3 regions of the Actinoplanes sp. CA-252034 genome follow, and region 1 is predicted to be linked to each of the others. Evidence: riboswitches for the same ligand, from Rfam matches in the RefSeq annotation. Region 1 holds a riboswitch; each other region holds the start of a gene.
The links. A riboswitch is a leader RNA that binds a small molecule or an ion and turns the genes downstream of it on or off. The one in region 1 is predicted to bind S-adenosylmethionine.
Positions count from the first base shown of each region.

Region 2: another riboswitch for S-adenosylmethionine. It lies ahead of ACQPZW_RS33110 (GNAT family N-acetyltransferase); the one in region 1 lies ahead of thrC (threonine synthase).
Region 3: another riboswitch for S-adenosylmethionine. It lies ahead of ACQPZW_RS13225 (aminotransferase class V-fold PLP-dependent enzyme); the one in region 1 lies ahead of thrC (threonine synthase).

Region 1 covers NZ_CP191846.1:10,327,070-10,332,652, forward strand. Annotated here, with positions in the region: gene groL (chaperonin GroEL) at 1-63, opposite strand, end outside; gene ACQPZW_RS46790 (N-acetyltransferase family protein) at 714-1,217, shown strand; gene ACQPZW_RS46795 (hypothetical protein) at 1,264-1,698, shown strand; gene thrC (threonine synthase) at 1,932-3,215, opposite strand; SAM riboswitch class I at 3,225-3,363, opposite strand; gene ACQPZW_RS46805 (GNAT family N-acetyltransferase) at 3,496-4,404, opposite strand; gene ACQPZW_RS46810 (ABC transporter permease) at 4,473-5,342, opposite strand; gene ACQPZW_RS46815 (alpha/beta fold hydrolase) at 5,339-5,583, opposite strand, start outside.
Region 2 covers NZ_CP191846.1:7,269,288-7,274,870, forward strand. Annotated here, with positions in the region: gene ACQPZW_RS33100 (class I SAM-dependent methyltransferase) at 1-394, opposite strand, end outside; gene ACQPZW_RS33105 (HNH endonuclease family protein) at 820-1,362, shown strand; gene ACQPZW_RS33110 (GNAT family N-acetyltransferase) at 1,436-2,023, opposite strand; SAM riboswitch class IV at 2,038-2,154, opposite strand; gene ACQPZW_RS33115 (hypothetical protein) at 2,577-2,726, shown strand; gene dacB (D-alanyl-D-alanine carboxypeptidase/D-alanyl-D-alanine endopeptidase) at 3,396-5,063, opposite strand; gene ACQPZW_RS33125 (DUF1810 domain-containing protein) at 5,289-5,583, opposite strand, start outside.
Region 3 covers NZ_CP191846.1:2,940,814-2,946,396, reverse strand. Annotated here, with positions in the region: gene ACQPZW_RS13230 (putative bifunctional diguanylate cyclase/phosphodiesterase) at 1-2,184, opposite strand, end outside; gene ACQPZW_RS13225 (aminotransferase class V-fold PLP-dependent enzyme) at 2,238-3,455, opposite strand; SAM riboswitch class IV at 3,472-3,587, opposite strand; gene ACQPZW_RS13220 (DUF1684 domain-containing protein) at 3,661-4,446, shown strand; gene ACQPZW_RS13215 (M20 family metallopeptidase) at 4,456-5,526, shown strand; gene ACQPZW_RS13210 (HD domain-containing protein) at 5,523-5,583, opposite strand, start outside.

The sequences.
Region 1 (5,583 bases):
CTGGTTCATGCCGCTCTCGAGGCCGCGACGGGCTTCCTCGTCGAATGCGATGATCTTGGCCATACGGCGTTGTCCTCCCGGACATCCGCGGCGCCGGGCCTCGTCGGCCCCGCTCTCCGCATGTTGAGGAAAGTCTGCGGACGCCACCACCTGGCGAAGGTGACGTCCTCAGGCCGAGCCGGATAGCCCGCGACGACCGGCTCCGTGCCCCGATGCCGATGGCGGCATCGCAACCGGAACCCCACCGTCCCGACCTGCTGGCACTCAGCATGCGCGAGTGCCAATCACTTGTTTAGCACTCTCCGATGGCGAGTGCAAGAAACCCCATCTTCCCGCGAAACCCCGGGAGTGGCCGCCGTTTCGGCTAAGGATCTTGCAAGCCCAGCTCAGGAGGGCTGTCGGCGGTCTCCGGCACCACCGGGCGGGACGTGACGAGCACCGCATCCGACCAGCCGACGATGCCGGCCGCCGCCGGCACCTCCGGGCAACCGCCCATCCGAGGACCGGCACAGCAGCACCCCGGAACGGCGTGGTGGCGGCGAGACCCGGCAGGACCGACATCACCGCGAGGATCACGGGACCGACGATCAGGAGAATCAGCGGCTCCGGCGCGACGTCGATGTGACAGTGCCCGGATCTGCGACATCATCCGTGCGCTCGGGTTCGCGACAACCCGGTTGCCGAGCCGGTGGACCGGCGGTAGTGATGAAGGCATGGAGAACTGGGACGTACGGCGAGTGACCCCGGATGACGCCGGGCGCATGCGGGCGCTCCGCCTGGAGATGCTGGCGGACAGTCCGCTGGCGTTCCTGGAGACCCTGGCGCAGGCCGCGGCACGGTCGCACGAGAGCTACCGGCAGCGGATCCGGCAGTCCTCCGAGGGGCCCGACACGGCCCAGTTCATCGTCGACCCGGGTGGGCCGCTGATCGGGCACGCCGGCGGGACCACGGTGCCCGGCGAGCCGGGTTGCACGGTCATCTTCGCGGTCTACCTGACCCCCGCCCACCGGGGTGGCAAACTGCTCGGGCAGCTCGTCGAGGCGGTCGCCGACTGGTCGGCGGCGGCCGGGCGGGACGAGCTGATGCTGGAGGTGGTCTGCGGCAACGAGCGGGCCGTCCGGGCGTACGAGAAGCTGGGTTTCACCGACACCGGGGTGCGCCTGCCGCACCCGACCGTCCGCGTCCTCACCGAGCTGCAGATGCGCCGGCGGGTGTGAGATGGCCGGGCGCGGGTGGCACGTGACGCGGACGACGTTGACCGCGGTGAACGGGACGACCCTCGCCGGGCTGTTGCTCGCTCTCGGCACCGGGACGAGGGTGCGGCGGGGACGGCACGGCGTGCTGATCGCGGAGAACTTCCGGTTCCGGATGCCGGCCGGCTCCTGTTTCACGGTCGGCTCGGTGATCATCACGAACCGTCCGGCCGAGTGGCTGCTCGCCGAGGAGCGTGCCCGGCTGTTCGCCCACGAGTGCCGCCACGCGAGCCAGTACGCGTTCTTCGGCCCGCTTTTCTGGCCCGCCTACTGGGTCGCCTGTGGCTGGTCGATCGCGTTGACGACGTCCTACGGGGTGCGCAACTGGTTCGAGAAGAACGCGGGGCTCGCCGACGGCCACTATCGGGACGACATACCGCTGCGGCCGTGGGTGCTCAAGGTCTTTGGTCGGGAGGACGGACGCACAGCGCCTCCGGGCACGTAGCCAATGGGTCAGCGCTGGATCGTTGGGACCCTCGGAGATTGTCGCCAAGCTCTGGTGAGGGGCCTCGTACGGCGTCGCATCCTCCCGCAGAGAGCATCCTGCCCATCCGGAGATCGGAGTGCAAGTCCTCGGAGGAGGTAATTCTGACAACCGGCTGATCGTCGGTGACGGTCAGTGAGAGTTGGTCACGAATTGGTGACCTTCGCCCGGCCGGTCGGGCGACCCGGCGCGTGTCAGCCGAGCAGCCCGGCCTCCCGGGCGCCCCGCAGCGACGGCTTGATCGTGTGGGTCGGTCCAACCTGGCCGGCCACCGCGTCGAGCGTCTTCAGGCCTTCGCCGGTGTTGTAGACGACGGTCTCCTTGGTGGGGTCGAGCCTGCCGCTCGCCACCAGCTTCTGGAGCACCGCCACGGTGGTGCCGCCGGCGGTCTCGGCGAAGATGCCGGTCGTCTCGGCCAGCAGCCGGATGCCCGCGCGGATCTCCTCGTCGTTCGCGTAGTCCATCCACCCGCCGGTGCGCTTGACGGCCTCGATCGCGTACGGCCCGGCGGCCGGGTCGCCGATGTTGAGGGACTTGGCGATGCCGGTCGGCTTCACCGGGGTGATCACGTCGGTGTCGGCGTGCAGGGCGACCGCGATCGGGTTGCAGCCCTCGGACTGGGCGCCGAAGACGGTCCAGCCGCCCTCCGGGGCCTCGGCCAGTCCGATCTCGACCAGCTCGCTGAACGCCTTGTCCACCTTGGTGAGCAGCTCGCCGGAGGCCATCGGGATGACCACCTGGGCCGGAATGCGCCAGCCCAGCTGCTCGGCCACCTCGTAGCCCAGCGTCTTGGAGCCCTCGGCGTAGAACGGGCGGACGTTCACGTTAACGAACGCGGTGTCCTCGAACTCGTCGGTCTCCACGAGCTCGCTGCACAGCCGGTTCACGTCGTCGTAGGAACCCTCGATGGCGACCAGCTCACCGCCGTACACCGCGGTCGTGATGATCTTGCCCTGCTCGAGGTCGGCCGGGATGAAGACGATGCTCGGCACACCGGCCCGGGCCGCGTGGGCGGCGACCGAGTTGGCCAGGTTGCCGGTCGAGGCGCAGGAGAACCGGTTGAAGCCCAGCTCCTTGGCCGCGGTGAGGGCCACCGAGACGACCCGGTCCTTGAACGAGTGCGTCGGGTTCTGCGAGTCGTCCTTGACGTAGAGCGGGGCCTCGATGCCGACCGCGGCGGCCAGCTGCGGGGCGGCCACCAGCGGGGTCAGACCGGGATCGAGGGTCACCCGGGTCGCCGGGTCCTGGCCCGCCGGCAGCAGAGCCGCGTAACGCCAGATGTTCTGCGGGCCCGCCTCGATCTGGGCCCGGGTCACCCGCGCGAGCGCCGCCTCGTCGTAGGCGACCTCGAGCGGGCCGAAACACTCGTAACAGGCGTGCTGCGCGGCGAGAGGATACTCAGCGCCGCAGGCACGACAGACGAGGCCGCGAGCGGGCGAGGTGGAGGCGGTGGAGGGTACGTCGACGACAGACGTCATTAGAGTTTCCTCTCATCTTTCCCCGCGGCGACCTGCCGTAACGGGGACGGAATTAGCACCTGCCACGCGCGGCTCGTCATCGAGAATCGCTGCGCGGTGGTTGCCGGGGCTTCGTCGGGCCGTATCCCTCTGCCCCTCTGGATGAGGTATTCAGTTGTTTCCAACACCTTACGACGAGATCCCGCGAACGCCACAGGAAGTTCCCGAGGTGTGAGCGACCTCCTTCTCCCCCGGCCGGTCGGCCTCACCCCCGCCGGTCGTCCTCACTCCCGGCCGGTCGTCATATCTCGGCGAGGCAGGAGATCTGGGTGCCGACCGGGCGGTAGCCGAGACGGTTGTTGACCGCGAGCATCGGCGCGTTCTCCTCGTCGTTGCTGGTGTAGGCGGTGCGTACACCGGAGGCTGCGGCCCGGCGCAGCGCTGCCGTCTTCACCAGGTGGGCCAGGCCGCGGCCGCGATGAGCCGGGACGGTGGCGGTCATGTCCGACCACATCCGGTCGCCGTCACGCAGCACCAGCGAGAACGACACGATCTCGCCGTCGGCCACGGCCGCGGTGCTGGCGTCCCGGTCCAGGCCCGGTTCGTCCCAGATCTCGTAGCGCCACAGCGGATAGGGCGTCGGCTGCGGCGGGGTCTCACCGGGCTCGTCGGTCGCGGCGGCCACATCCGCCTCGTACAGCGCCTTCTCCGCCAGCTCGCGCAGCCGCACCATCTGGATCCCGGCCGGCGCGGGAAGGAACGGCCGGTCGCCGAACCCGGTCAGATCCAGGGCCGAGAAGCGCATCTCGCGGGACGGCTCGAACCCGTGGGCGCGGGCGAACCCGACCGCCTCCGGCGCCGCCCAACTGCTCGCCCGGCACACCCCGATCGACCGCAGGTGGGTGATCGCCTCGGTGAGCAGGGCCGAGCCGATCCCCCGGCCTCGGCGCCGTGGGTGCACCTGCAACGCGATCCGGCCGAAGCCGGCGTCCGCCGAGCGGGTGTCCCGGAAGGCCGAGACCAGGCCGATGATCTCGCCGTCGCGCTCGGCCAGCAGGTGGATCCGGTTCCCGCCGGGTGGTGGATCGGCGAACATGCGGCGGGTGGAGGCCTCGCCACGGACCAGATAGGGATGGACCGCGGCGCGGAGCGCGGCCGCCGCGGCGGCGTCGTCGGGGTGGGCCGGGCGGATCGAGAAGTCAGCCGTCACGGCCGCCATGCCATCGCGCGCCCGCCCCGGCCGTCAACCGAATTGACGCCGCCGGGGCGGAAGCACTGTCAGGAGGTGACGTCCTTGCGGGTGAACCGGTAGAACGCGATGCCCCAGAACAGGGTGGCGTAGACCACCGCGGAGATCGCGCCCTTCGCCAGGTCCTCGGTCTGCACCGGTGTGGAGAGCAGGCCCATCCAGGCGTCGGTGTAGTGGGTCGGCAGCCCGTTGCGGATATCGCCGAGCGCGTCGATCTGGTCCAGGATGCTGGACAGGATCCACAGCAGCACCGCGCCGCCGACCGCGCCCAGCGCCGCGTCGGTCAGCACCGACAGCAGGAACGCCAGGCCGGCCACCACGAGCAGGGTGGTGGCCAGGTACGCGCAGATCCCCAGCAGCCGCAGCAGCCCCTCACCGGGTGGGATCTCGGCGGCGATCGTGCTGCCCATCGGGGACCAGCCGTACCGCAGCGTGCCGACGAGCAGACTGGTGCCGACGAGCAGGATCAGGGCCAGCAGCGAGTATCCGGCGGCGACGGTCAGCTTGACGCCGAGCAGCCGGGCCCGCGGCACCGGGATCGCCAGCAGGTAGCGCAGACTGCCCCAGCTGGCCTCGCTGGCCACCGTGTCGCCGAAGAACAGTGCGACCACCACGACCAGCAGGAACCCGGCCGACACGGCGAGCCCGAAGAGTGCGAAGTTGAGCCCGCCGGAGGTGGCCAGGTCGGCCATGCTGCTGAACGCGCCCCCGCCGTTGCCGTCGTCGTCGTCGCGGCCGCCGCCACCGAACTCGAAGGCGGCCAGGACGATCAGCGGCAGCAGCACCATGAAACCGAGCGCCATCTGGGTGCGCCGGCGGGACGCCTGCCGGCGCACCTCGGCCCAGATCGGCATGGTGCGCGACGGCTTGTAGCCGGACGCGGCTTCCAGGGTGGTCATCGGTCCCCACTTCCTCGCGAGTTGTCGCCGACCAGGGACAGGAACGCGTCCTCCAGGCGGCGGCGCGGCACCAGCCGGTCCACCCCGATGCCGGCCCCGACCAGGGAGGCGACCACCTCGGAGCGGGCCGTCCCGTTCATGTCGACGATCAGGCCGTTGGTGCCCTCGGTCGTGACCGAGGCCACACCCAGGTCCTGGAGGACCCGGGTGGCGGCGGGCACGTCGGAGACGTCGAGCTGCA
Region 2 (5,583 bases), 3.1 Mb from region 1:
GTGTCAGCAGGGCACGGAGGTGCTCGGCGGTGTGGTGGCGGCACGTCGCCCCGTCGCCCGTGGTGAAGACTCCGTAAGGCGACCCGGTGTAGCGGCGACGATTGCGGTCGTCGTCCTGGAGCAGGAGGTCGCTGACGTGGATCAGGCCACCGGGGGCGAGCAGGCGGTCCAGCTCGGCGATCAGCGCCCGCTGGGCGGCGTCGTCCGGGACGCAGGTGAGCACCGCGAACAGCAGGATGACATCGACGCTCCCGGCCGGGCGGTCCAGGACCGGCGGGGAATCCAGGACCGTGAACCGCAGGCCGGGATGATCACGGCGACCACGCTCGATCAGACCGGCCGAGATGTCGGCGCCGGTGACGTCGGTGAAGCCCTCGGCGGTGAGCTCGGCCATCAGCCGTCCGTAACCGCAGCCGTAGTCCAGGACGCGGGTGTCCCGCGGGACACCGGCCAGCCACTCGTGACGAAGCGGATGGGTGAACGTCTTCGTGACGCCCACGGTGCTCCAGTACATCGTCTCCCTCGCATAGGCCCGGCGGTCGCGTTGCGGCCCGGTGGCGGGTGGACGTCGCGGGGACAGCCACGGGACTGTTCGTAGACCGTACAAAAGATTGAGTTTGATCTTTTTTGTTCTGACACAAGAAATTCATGAACGTCATCATCCGGCGACGTGCGGCTGCCGTAGAAGTGTGTGGTCCGAATCGGACGACACGAAGGAGCCGTTCATGCCCCTCTCCCCCGCCCCCTGATGGCCGGCCTCACCGCCGCGCTGATCACGATCGGTCTGCTGGCCGCCCCCGCCCAGGCCGCCCCACCGGAATCCCGTCGAAGTCGACGGCCCAGACATACCTCAGCGCGCTGACCGTCGCGGCCGAGGCCAACGCGAGCACCTACGATCGTGATCTGTTTCCGCACTGGATCACCATCTCCGGGACCTGCAACACCCGCGAGACGGTCCTGAAGCGGGACGGCTCCAACGTGGTCGTCAGCTCCGCGTGCGCCGCCACCTCCGGCTCGTGGTATTCGTCCTACGACGGCGCGACCTGGACCGCGGCCTCCGACCTCGACATCGACCACGTGGTGCCGCTCGCCGAGGCGTGGCGTTCCGGCGCGAGCGCGTGGACCACCAGCAGGCGGCAGAGCTTCGCCAACGACCTGACCCGCCCGCAGCTGATCGCGGTCACCGACAACGTCAACCAGTCCAAGAGCGACCAGGACCCGTCGACGTGGCAGCCGTCGGTCACCTCGTACCGGTGCACCTACGCCAAGATGTGGATCGCGGTGAAGTACTACTACTCGCTGACACTCCAGTCGTCGGAGAAGACCGCGTTGCAGACCATGCTCAACACCTGCTCCAGCTGACCCCCCGTACCGGAGGGCGGGAGCCGCCGCTCTCCGGTACGGATCGGCCCGATGCCGCGCTGCGCCCGGTGTCCTATCGCGTCTCGGACAGCCGATGTTCCAGGTAGGCGCGACATTCCCGCCATTCCTCGGTCACCACGGAGAACAGCGCCGAATCCCGCAGCCGGCCCTCCTCCCCCGGCGCCCACGAGCGCGACCAGTTCCGCAGCACACCCTCGAACCGCGCGCCCACGCCCACGATCGCTGACCGTGACCGGGCGTTACGCGCGTCCGTGCTCATCCCCACCCGCTGCGCGCCCCAGTTCTCGAAAGCGTTCTTGAACAGCAGATACTTGGCCTCAAGATTGATCCCGGACCCCTGAGCCGACGCGGCCAGCCAGGTGAAACCGACATCGATCGCGGCCAGCGGCTTCCCGCGCGGATCCCAATAGGCGGTCACCCCGACGGCCCGGCCGGTCCGAAGACAGATCTGCGCGTACGGAGTCAAGCCGTCCCGCCCGATCTGCTCCGCAATGTATCCGTCGACGGTCGCGGCGGTCGGCACCCACGTCCAGTCGTAGGAGTCCCGCGACTCCTCAGCAGCCACGGCAAGCCCGGCGGCGTGACACTTGCCCAGCGGCTCGAGACGAACAAGACGGCCGTGCAGCACAGAATGATCCATGAGAGTCCCCTCGGGGTCGCGGCTTGCCCGGCGCGAACCGCACCGAACCCGGTCATCACCCGGGGCACCCCGCCCACGAAGCGGAGGGTTGCCGGCCAGCAAGCCGGGGCTTGACGCTGGCACTCATGACCTGCGCGCAACATACCACCGCCAATCCGCTCCCAGCGTCCCGTTTCCGCAGCCCCCACCACCCGCGCCCCGTTTCCGCAGCGCCCCAGCAGCGACCTGTTTCCGCACCGCCCCACCACCCGCACCCTGCTCCCGCACCGCCCCACCATGCGCGCCCCGTTCCCGCACCGCCCCACCATGCGCGCCCTGTTTCGCAGCGCCCCGTTTCCGCAGCGCCCCCGCGTTCCGTTTCCGCAGCGCCCCGTTCCCCAGCGCCCCACCCGTAGCGCCGGCCACTACTCGAACGCCCGGCAGGTTGCCAGGGCCGACATCGCGCCGCCGCGGACACCCTCAGTTGGCAGGTCCGGTGGCCCGACAGCCGAGTTCTGGACGATTGATGCACTCGCTGCCCGGTCCGGGCACGCTTACCACCCATCGATGGGCGATGATCGAACCCGCACCCGGCAGCGGGCACACCCACGGCCACGGCCACGGCCACGGCCCCGGCCCCGGCACCATGCCCGCCCACACCAACGATCGGGTGCAGCTACGGCTGGACATCGACCACCACCGACGGGCGCTGCCACGGAGATGACAGGTTGCCGGCCGGGGAGGGCGGGACGATTGGCGCAAGAAGCGGTCGGCTTCGGGTTTCGTTTCTCGCGGCTGGCTGTGCCAGTTGAGGACCGGAGCCCACGCTCACGCGCCGCTCGGCACGCACAAGGACCTGTCGACGGACAAACCGCGGGCTACTGATTTGTCGCTTGGCAGTGGTGGTGAGCCAGCTTCTGCTGCCAGGACTGGGCTGCCGTCCGTCCGTCGAGGAGGGCGGGCTGCGAATCGCCGCCGTTATACAGCGAGTTGTTCGGCGGCAGACCCTAACCGTGCCGAGCGATGGCCGACGGGACGGTCATTTCTAAGCGCGGCTGTGCGGTCGGGGACTCGGCGGCTGATCGACGGCGACGGGGTGCGGGCCCTGACTCGAAAGCTCCCTCTTGTAGAGATGACGGATCAGTGGCGGCTGGTGAGGGCGCAATTGGCAACGGAGTGCCTCGCAAGGGGGTGGCCGGTCAGGGGGTGGCCGGTCAGGGGGTGGCCGGTCAGGGGGTGGCCGGTCAGGGGGTGGCCGGTCAGGGGGTGGCCGGTCAGGGAGTTGCCGGTCACGAGGTAGCTGGTCAGGAGGTAGGTGGTCAGGGGTAGCTGGTCAGGAGGTCGGTGGAGATGGAGTGGCTCGCGAGGAGGTGACTCGCGAGGCGGTGGCTCGTCAGGAGGTGGCTCGCCAGGAGGTGATTGATGAGGCCGCGGCTCGGGACGGGGTGGCTGGTGAGGGAGGGGTGGTTGCCAGGGCCACGGCTGCCTCGTCCAGTAGAGGGGCGGCGGTGTCGATGGCCGCGTTGACTATGAAAGCGAAGATCAAGCGGCGGCCGTCGGGGGCGGTCACGTAGCCGGACAAGGCGTTCACCCCGGACAGGGTGCCTGTCTTGGCTCGGACATTGCCGGCGGCGGGGGTGCCTCTCATGCGGTTGCTGAGGGTTCCGCCGATCAGCGGGGCCGGGTCTCCGGCCACCGGCAGCGCCGCGCGGAACGCTGGGAACCAGGTGCGCCGCTGCGCCCTCTCCAGAAGCGTGGTCACCTGGCGCGCGGTCACCCAGTTGCGGCGGCTCAAACCGGAGCCATCACCCATGGTCAACAGCCGGGTGTCCACGCCCAGCCTGCCCAGGGCTCTGGTCGCGGCGGCCAGCCCGGTCGGCCAACTGCCGGGCCTTACCGGGTCGGTGGCCCTCGACATCGCCTTGACGAGCAGCTCGGCGATACCGTTGTTGGACAGCTTCAGGAATGGCGGCAGGATCTCGGCCAGCGGCTGTGACGTCTGCGTGGCCACGGGACGGGTGCCGCCCGGCACGGTGCCCCGCAGGGTCCGCCCGGTGATCGTCACCCCGTGTCGCCGCAAGGCTGCGCGGAACAGCCCGGCGGTCGTGACGGCCGGGTCCGGCACCGAGACCAGATCCGCACCGGAACGGCCCGCCGCCACATTGCCGGTGACGGTGATGCTTGCGGTTCCGTGGGTTCGCACCGCTCCGATCGTGTCCCCACCGTCCCCGGTGACGGCTCGATTGACGACCCGGACGGTGCCGGTCGGCGGCCACACCCGGATCGTCGGGCGGCGGCCGTTCACACCCTGATACCGGATCTCCACGGCGGCGTTGTCGAACCGTGCGTTCGCGGCGAACGAGAGCGCTGACACGGGTGCGGTCGATCCGAACGGCTCGTCCTGCCACGACCAGTCCAGGCCCAGTGGCACCCGGTCGAACCATGTGTCGTCCAGGATCAGCCGTGCATAGCGCTTCGTCCGCGCTCGTGCCACCGATGCGGCCAGCCGGTCGATGCGCTGAAATGTGAGGGTGGGGTCGCCCTCGCCTCGCAGGTAGAGGTCACGGCCACGCGCTCGCACCGTGGTACGGAAACGGTAGTCGGCGCCCAAGACCTCGAGTGCGGCCGCGGCGGTCAGCAGTTTCTGAGTGGACGCGGGGAGCACCCGTGATTCCGCGTCACGCTGATAGACGATCCGGCCATCGGACGCGTCCCGCACGTCCACCGCCACCGTGGAGCCGGGTGGCCGCCGGCCCGCGAAGATCCGGTCGAGCACCGCCACGAGCGGATCCTCGACGTCGGTGACGGAAGCAGCGGCGGCGGTTACGGCACCGACGACCGGTGACGCAGTGGAGACCGGTAGGGCATTCGCAACCGGTAACGCAGTGGTGGTCGATAAGGCAGGGGCGGGTATAGCAGCGACTGCGGGTGCGGGCAGGGCCAGCAGGGCACCGATGAGGACAACCGCGACAGCACGCATCGGCTCGATGGTCACACGGTGGCGGCCGCCGGCGGCGCGACCCACCGGCACCGTCCCCCTTCGGATGACCTGCACTCCCATGCCCGCCATCGTGCCCGCCGGGATGGTGCGGGCACGATGGCGCCAGGGTGACACTTCGCGGTAGCGCAGGCACTACCCCGAAGCGACCGCGCGGGTACTACCCCGAAGCGACCGCGCAGGCACCACCCCGAAGCGACCGCGCAGGCACCACCCCGAAGCGACCCCGCAGGCACCACCCCGAGACGGGCGGCACGGCCCGCCGCAAGGCGACGGGAATGTGGGGCGTCAAGCCGCGCCCAGCAACTGCAGGGTCCGCTGGTCGGGCCCGTCGTAGAAGCGATCCAGGACCTGCTCGAAGACGGCGGGTTCGTCGGCGGCCCGGGCGAACAGCGTCATCGACGAGCGCAGTTTCAGGTCGTCCGGGTGGCCGAGGATCTCGCCCGCGGTACGTCCGTGGTGCCGGAGCAGCGCTTCAGCACTGGAGACGAGGCGCGGCCCCAGCACCGGATGGGCCAGGTACGCGCGGGCCTCGTCGAGGTCGTGGATCGCGTAGCGCCGGGCGGTGGAGCTGGATCCGAGC
Region 3 (5,583 bases), 3.4 Mb from region 1:
CTTGCTGAAGAAGTAGCCCTGCACGGCCGGGCATCCGGCGGCGCGCAGCGCCTCCCAGTCGGCGAGCTCCTCGACTCCCTCGGCGATGCTGGACATGCCCAGCGACTGGGCCAGCCACAGCACGGCCTGGATGATCGACGCCTTGCGCTGGTCCTCGGCGAGGCCGGCCACGAACGAGCGGTCCAGCTTGACGATGTCCGCGGGCAGCGACTTGAGCCAGGTCAGCGAGCTGTAGCCGGTGCCGAAGTCGTCCAGCGCGATGCGTACACCCAGCTGCTTGAGCGAGGCGAGGCGCTCGCTGACGTCGACCGTGGAGGAGAGCAGAGCGGTCTCGGTGATCTCCAGGACGATCCGGGACGGGTCGAAGCCGGGCATCCCGGCCAGCACACCGGCGACCATCGGCACGAAGTCGGGCTCGGCCAGCTGACGGGGGCTGACGTTGACCGAGACGTAGCCGAGCCGATCCCGCCAGTGCAGCAGGTGCTGGACGGCCGAACGCAGCACGTGCTCGCCCAGCGGCACGATCAGGCCGGTCTCCTCGGCCGCGCCGATGAAGTGGAACGGGCTGAGGATCTCGCCGTCCGGGGTCCGCATCCGGACCAGCGCCTCGGCGCCGGAGATCCGGCCGGTGACGGTGGAGACCACCGGCTGGAACCAGAGCGGCAGGGTGAGCCGCGGGTCGGCGGCCAGCGCCCGGCGGACCCGGGCCTCGGCCGCTATCTTCTCCTGTACGGGCACACGCAGCTCGTCGGTGAAGACTTGCAGACGGTTGCCGCCGGCACGCTTGGCCGCGTACATCGCGGTGTCGGCGGCCAGCACCACGTCGTCGGTGGAGACTCCCCCGGACGCCGTGGTGACGCCGATGCTGCAGGCGACGGGCAGCTCGTGGCCGCCGACCACGAGCGGCTCGGTCAGCGCCGCGAGGATGCGGTCGGCGACCGCCACGCCGGAGCCGGCCGGCCCGGTCAGCGCCACGATGAACTCGTCGCCACCGAGCCGGGCGAGCAGGGCGCCGGCCGGGATCACGTGGTTCAGCCGGACCGCGAGGGCGCGCAGCACGTCGTCGCCGGTGGTGTGCCCGGCGCCGTCGTTGATCGACTTGAAGCGGTCCACGTCCAGGTAGATGACGCTGACCGGCTCGGTGGAGACCTCGAGCATCTCGGTCAGGTCCTGCTCGAACGCCTTGCGGGACAGCAGGCCGGTCAGCGAGTCGTGCCGCACCTGGTAGCGCAGCTCGGCCTCGTGGTCGCGGACGGCGGTGACGTCGTTGCAGTGCACGAAGATCAGCCGGAGGCCGCCGTCGCGGTCGTAGAGGCCGGTGGCGTGGGTCTGCACCCAGATCAGCGCACCGGTGTCGGTGCGCTGGTACTGCCGGGTCATCGTGATCGGCTCTCGGGTCTCGGTGAGCAGCTGGGCGTATCGCGGCTCGTCCGGCATCATCGGGCGCAGCGGCAGGTTACGGACCGTGAAGTCGTCGGGCAGTTCGGCGGGCAGGGCCAGCCAGCTCCGGTAGGCGGCGTTGGTGCGCAGCAGACGGCCGTCGGTGGCGAACATGGCCATCGGCACCGGCGTCTCGTCGAAGGCCACGCTGAGCTGGGCCTGACTCTCGCTCAGGTGCTCCTCGGCGCGCTGCTCCTCGATCTCGTTGAACCGCCATGCGACCAGCTGGAACGAGGCGGCACAGAGCACCGCGGCGCCGTGCAGCAGCGCCCAGACCAGCGGGTGCTGCTGCGCCGAGTGGTGGCCGAAGGTGTGGTCCGCCTCGATCACGCCGAAACCGGCGTGATGCAGGGTGGTGCCGACCAGGAAGCCACCGAACGGCGCCCAGTCCCGGTAGAGGGCGAGCGCCGGGATCAGGATGAAGAACGTGAAGTGCGCCTCGGTGAGCCCGTCGCAGACGATCACGAAGCCACCGCAGGCGGCCACGTAACCGAGCGCCACGGCGAGCGACCGCACCCGCCGGTTCTTCAGCAGGGTCGCGATCATCAGGCCGGTCAGCACCAGCCCGTCGGTGACCAGCAGCTCCTCCGCGCCGGCGCCCCTGAGCACACCGAACACGGTGAAGAACACCATGCACAGGGCAAGCAGCACCGTCAGCAGCCGGTGCCGGCCCGCCCAGTCCTCGTCGTTGAGCCTCCCGCCGGCCGGAAGCCGGTCGCGGAGCCTCGCCATCCACGTCGCCACGAACGGAGCATCGGCCGGATGGGGGTCCGGTCACAGGACCCGCCGGTTGTAGCTCAGGTGCGAACCGTCCCGACCACCGCGGCCAGCGCCGCGACCGCCCGGTCGACGTCCTCGCCGGTGCTGCCCAGGCCGAAGCTGATCCGCAGCAGGCCGGGCACGCCGTCGCCGCACGCACCGGTCCGGTACGACCCGGTCAGGCGGCGGACCAGTGGGTGGGCGCAGAACTGGCCGGCCCGTACGCCGATGCCGTGCTCGCGGCTCAGCCTCCGGGCCACCGCGGCCGGATCGTGGCCGGGCAGCGCCAGCGACACGATGCCGACCCGCGGGTGGTCCGGGCCGAACAGGCTCACCTCGATCGCCCCGGGCACGCCGGCCAGCCCGGCCCGCAGCCGGGCCAGGAGCCGCTGCTCGTGCTCGTGCAGCGTCGCCCGGCCGGCCGCGGTGAGCGCCTCGCAGACCGCGGCCAGCGACACCGCGCCGAGCAGGTTCGGGGTGCCGCCCTCGTGCCGGGCGGGCCCGGTCGCCCAGGCCAGGTCACCGGGACGGTCACCGACCGCGGCGCTCGCGCCCCCACCGGCGAGGTACGGCTCAGCCGCGTCCAGCCAGTCGGAGCGGCCCACCAGCACCCCGGCACCGAACGGCGCGTACAGCTTGTGGCCGGAGAAGGCGAGGTAGTCGGCGCCCAGGTCGTCGAGGTCGACGGGCACGTGCGGGGCGAGCTGGGCGGCGTCGACGACGACCCGGGCGCCGTACGAGTGCGCCACGTCGGCGAGCTCACGCACCGGCCACACCTCGCCGGTCACGTTGCTCGCCCCGGTGACGGTGAACACCACCGGCCCGGTCAGCCCGTCGAGCGCCGATTTGAGCGCCGTGACCGCCTCGTCCGGCGAGGCGGGGGCGGGCAGGCGAAGCGGGTTCGGCCAGGGCAGCAGGTTGGCGTGGTGCTCGCCGTCGAACTGCACGGTGGTGGCGCCCGCGGGCAGGGCCCGGGCCAGCAGGTTGAGGGCGTCGGTGGTGTTGCGGGTGAAGATCACCGTGTCGCCGGGGCGGGCGCCGGTGAACTCGGCCACCACGTCGCGGGCCAGCTCGTAGGCGAGGGTGGACGCCTGCGAGCGCACTCCGGTGCCACGGTGCACGCTGCCGTACCGCGGAAGCAGGTCCTGCACCGCGTCGGCGGCCGCCCGCACGCAGGGGGCCGACGCCGCGTAGTCGAGGTGCACGAAATCGAGCTCATCGTCGGCACCGATGACGTCGAGTGGGGAAGATGGCATGACCGCGCCTCCACGGGTTCGCCGTTTGCCGCTGTCGGTCGACAGACGGCCCGGTCCTCACCCGGGGCACCCCGTCGCGAACGGAAGGGTTGCCGGCCAGCAAGCCGGGGCTACGCGCTGGCACTCATGACCTGCAGCCGAAATTAGCAGATGTCACGTCCACCGTCCATTTCCCACGCGACGAGTAGGGAATAGAGTCGTGTGCATGACGACCTCGTTCCAGCAGCAGTGGGACCAATGGCACACCGGGCACGAGAAGCGGCGCGCCGATCCGCACGGCTTCCTCGCGATCACCGGCCTGCACTGGCTCACCGAGACGCCGCAGAGCTTCGACGACGCCCCCGGCGCGTGGAGCACCGGGCCGTCCGGGGTCACCGTCGCCCTGGCCGAGGGTGAGTCCCTGACCACCGCCACCGGCACGATCACCGGCACGCACACGTTCGAGCCGATCGAGGAACGCGGCGACGTGATCGTGGAGCACGGCGACGTGCACATCGAGATCGCCCGGCGCGGTGGTCACGACGTGGTGCGGCCGCGGAGCCCGAGGAGCCCGCTGCTCACCGCCTACACCGGCACGCCCGCCTACCCGGCCGACGAGAAGTGGGTCGTGACCGGGCGGTTCGTGCGGTTCGACGAGCCACAGCCGACCACGGTGGGCTCGGTGGCCGAGGGCATCGAGCACGTCTACGAGTCGCCGGGCCGGGTCGAGTTCGAGGTGGGCGGCGAGCAGCTGTCGCTCATCGCGTTCAACGGGACCGCTCCCGGGTCGCTGTCCGTGCTGTTCACCGACGCGACCTCGGGGCTGACCACCTACGCGGCCAACCGGAGCCTGGCCGTCGCCGCGCCCGCCGAGGACGGCACGGTCACGCTCGACTTCAACCGGGCGACGAACCTGCCGTGCGCGTACGTCGACTTCGCGACCTGCCCGCTGCCCCCGGCCGGCAACAGGCTGCCGGTCGCGATCGAGGCGGGCGAGAGGATCCCGGCGTAGGGTCCCTCCATGGAGGAGCTCGCGGACCTGATCGCGATCCGCTCGACCGCGGATCGCCCGGACGAGCTGCGGCGTGCGCTCGACCTGCTGCTCACGGTCGCCGGTCCCGGCTTCGGGGTCCGCCGGTTCGAGTCCCGTGGCAGGCCGAGCGCGCTGCTGACCGTCCCCGGGCGGGCCGGGCCACCGCGGGTGATCCTCAACGCGCACCTGGACGTGGTGCCCGGCGAGCCGCACCAGTTCGTCCCACGGCTCGACGGCGACCGTCTGTACGGCCGGGGCGCCCACGACATGAAGGCGGCCGCCCTGGTGATGACCCGGGTGTTCCGCGATCTGGCCGCCACGCTGTCCTACGGCCTGGCGTTGCAGCTGGTCACCGATGAGGAGGTGGGCGGCTTCGACGGCACCGGGCACCAGGTCGCCCAGGGCGTCCGGGCCGATTTCGTGATCATCGGCGAGCAGAGCGGGCTACGGGTGGTCACCGAGTCGAAGGGGATCATCCGGGCCCGGCTCTCCGCGTCCGGCCGGACCGCGCACGCCGCCTACCCGTGGCTCGGGTCGAACGCGCTGACCGCCGTCACCGAGGGCGTGCGCCGGCTGCTGGACCGCTATCCGGTCCCGGCCGCCGAGGCGTGGGTGACGACCGTCAACGTGGCCCGCGTCGACACGCCCAACCAGGCCGCCAACGTGGTCCCGGCCCGGGCGGAGGCGCTGCTGGACATCCGGTTCCCGCCCTCCGACACCGACCTGGCCGGGCGCACACCGGACGAGGTGGCCGCGTTCCTCGGGTCGGTCACCGGGCTGACGGCGACGGTCGAGGCGCTGGGCGCTCCGCACTTCGCCGATCCGGGCGGCGCCGACGTGCTCCGTCTGCAGGCGGCGGCGCGTGACGTCGGGTTCGACGGGTCGCTGCTGCGAAAGCACGGGGCGGCGGACGGGCGCTTCTACTCGGCGGAGGGCGTGCCCGCGGTCATCTTCGGGCCGGGTGGCGACGGGCAGCACGGGCCGGAGGAGTATGTCGACCTGCGCACGCTCACGCCGTACCGCCGAGCGCTCGAATCGTTCTTGAAAGGTCTCTCCTAGAAGGCCGGGACGGCCAGAAGGTGCTCGACACGGGCGGCGACGGCCCGCAGGTGGGGG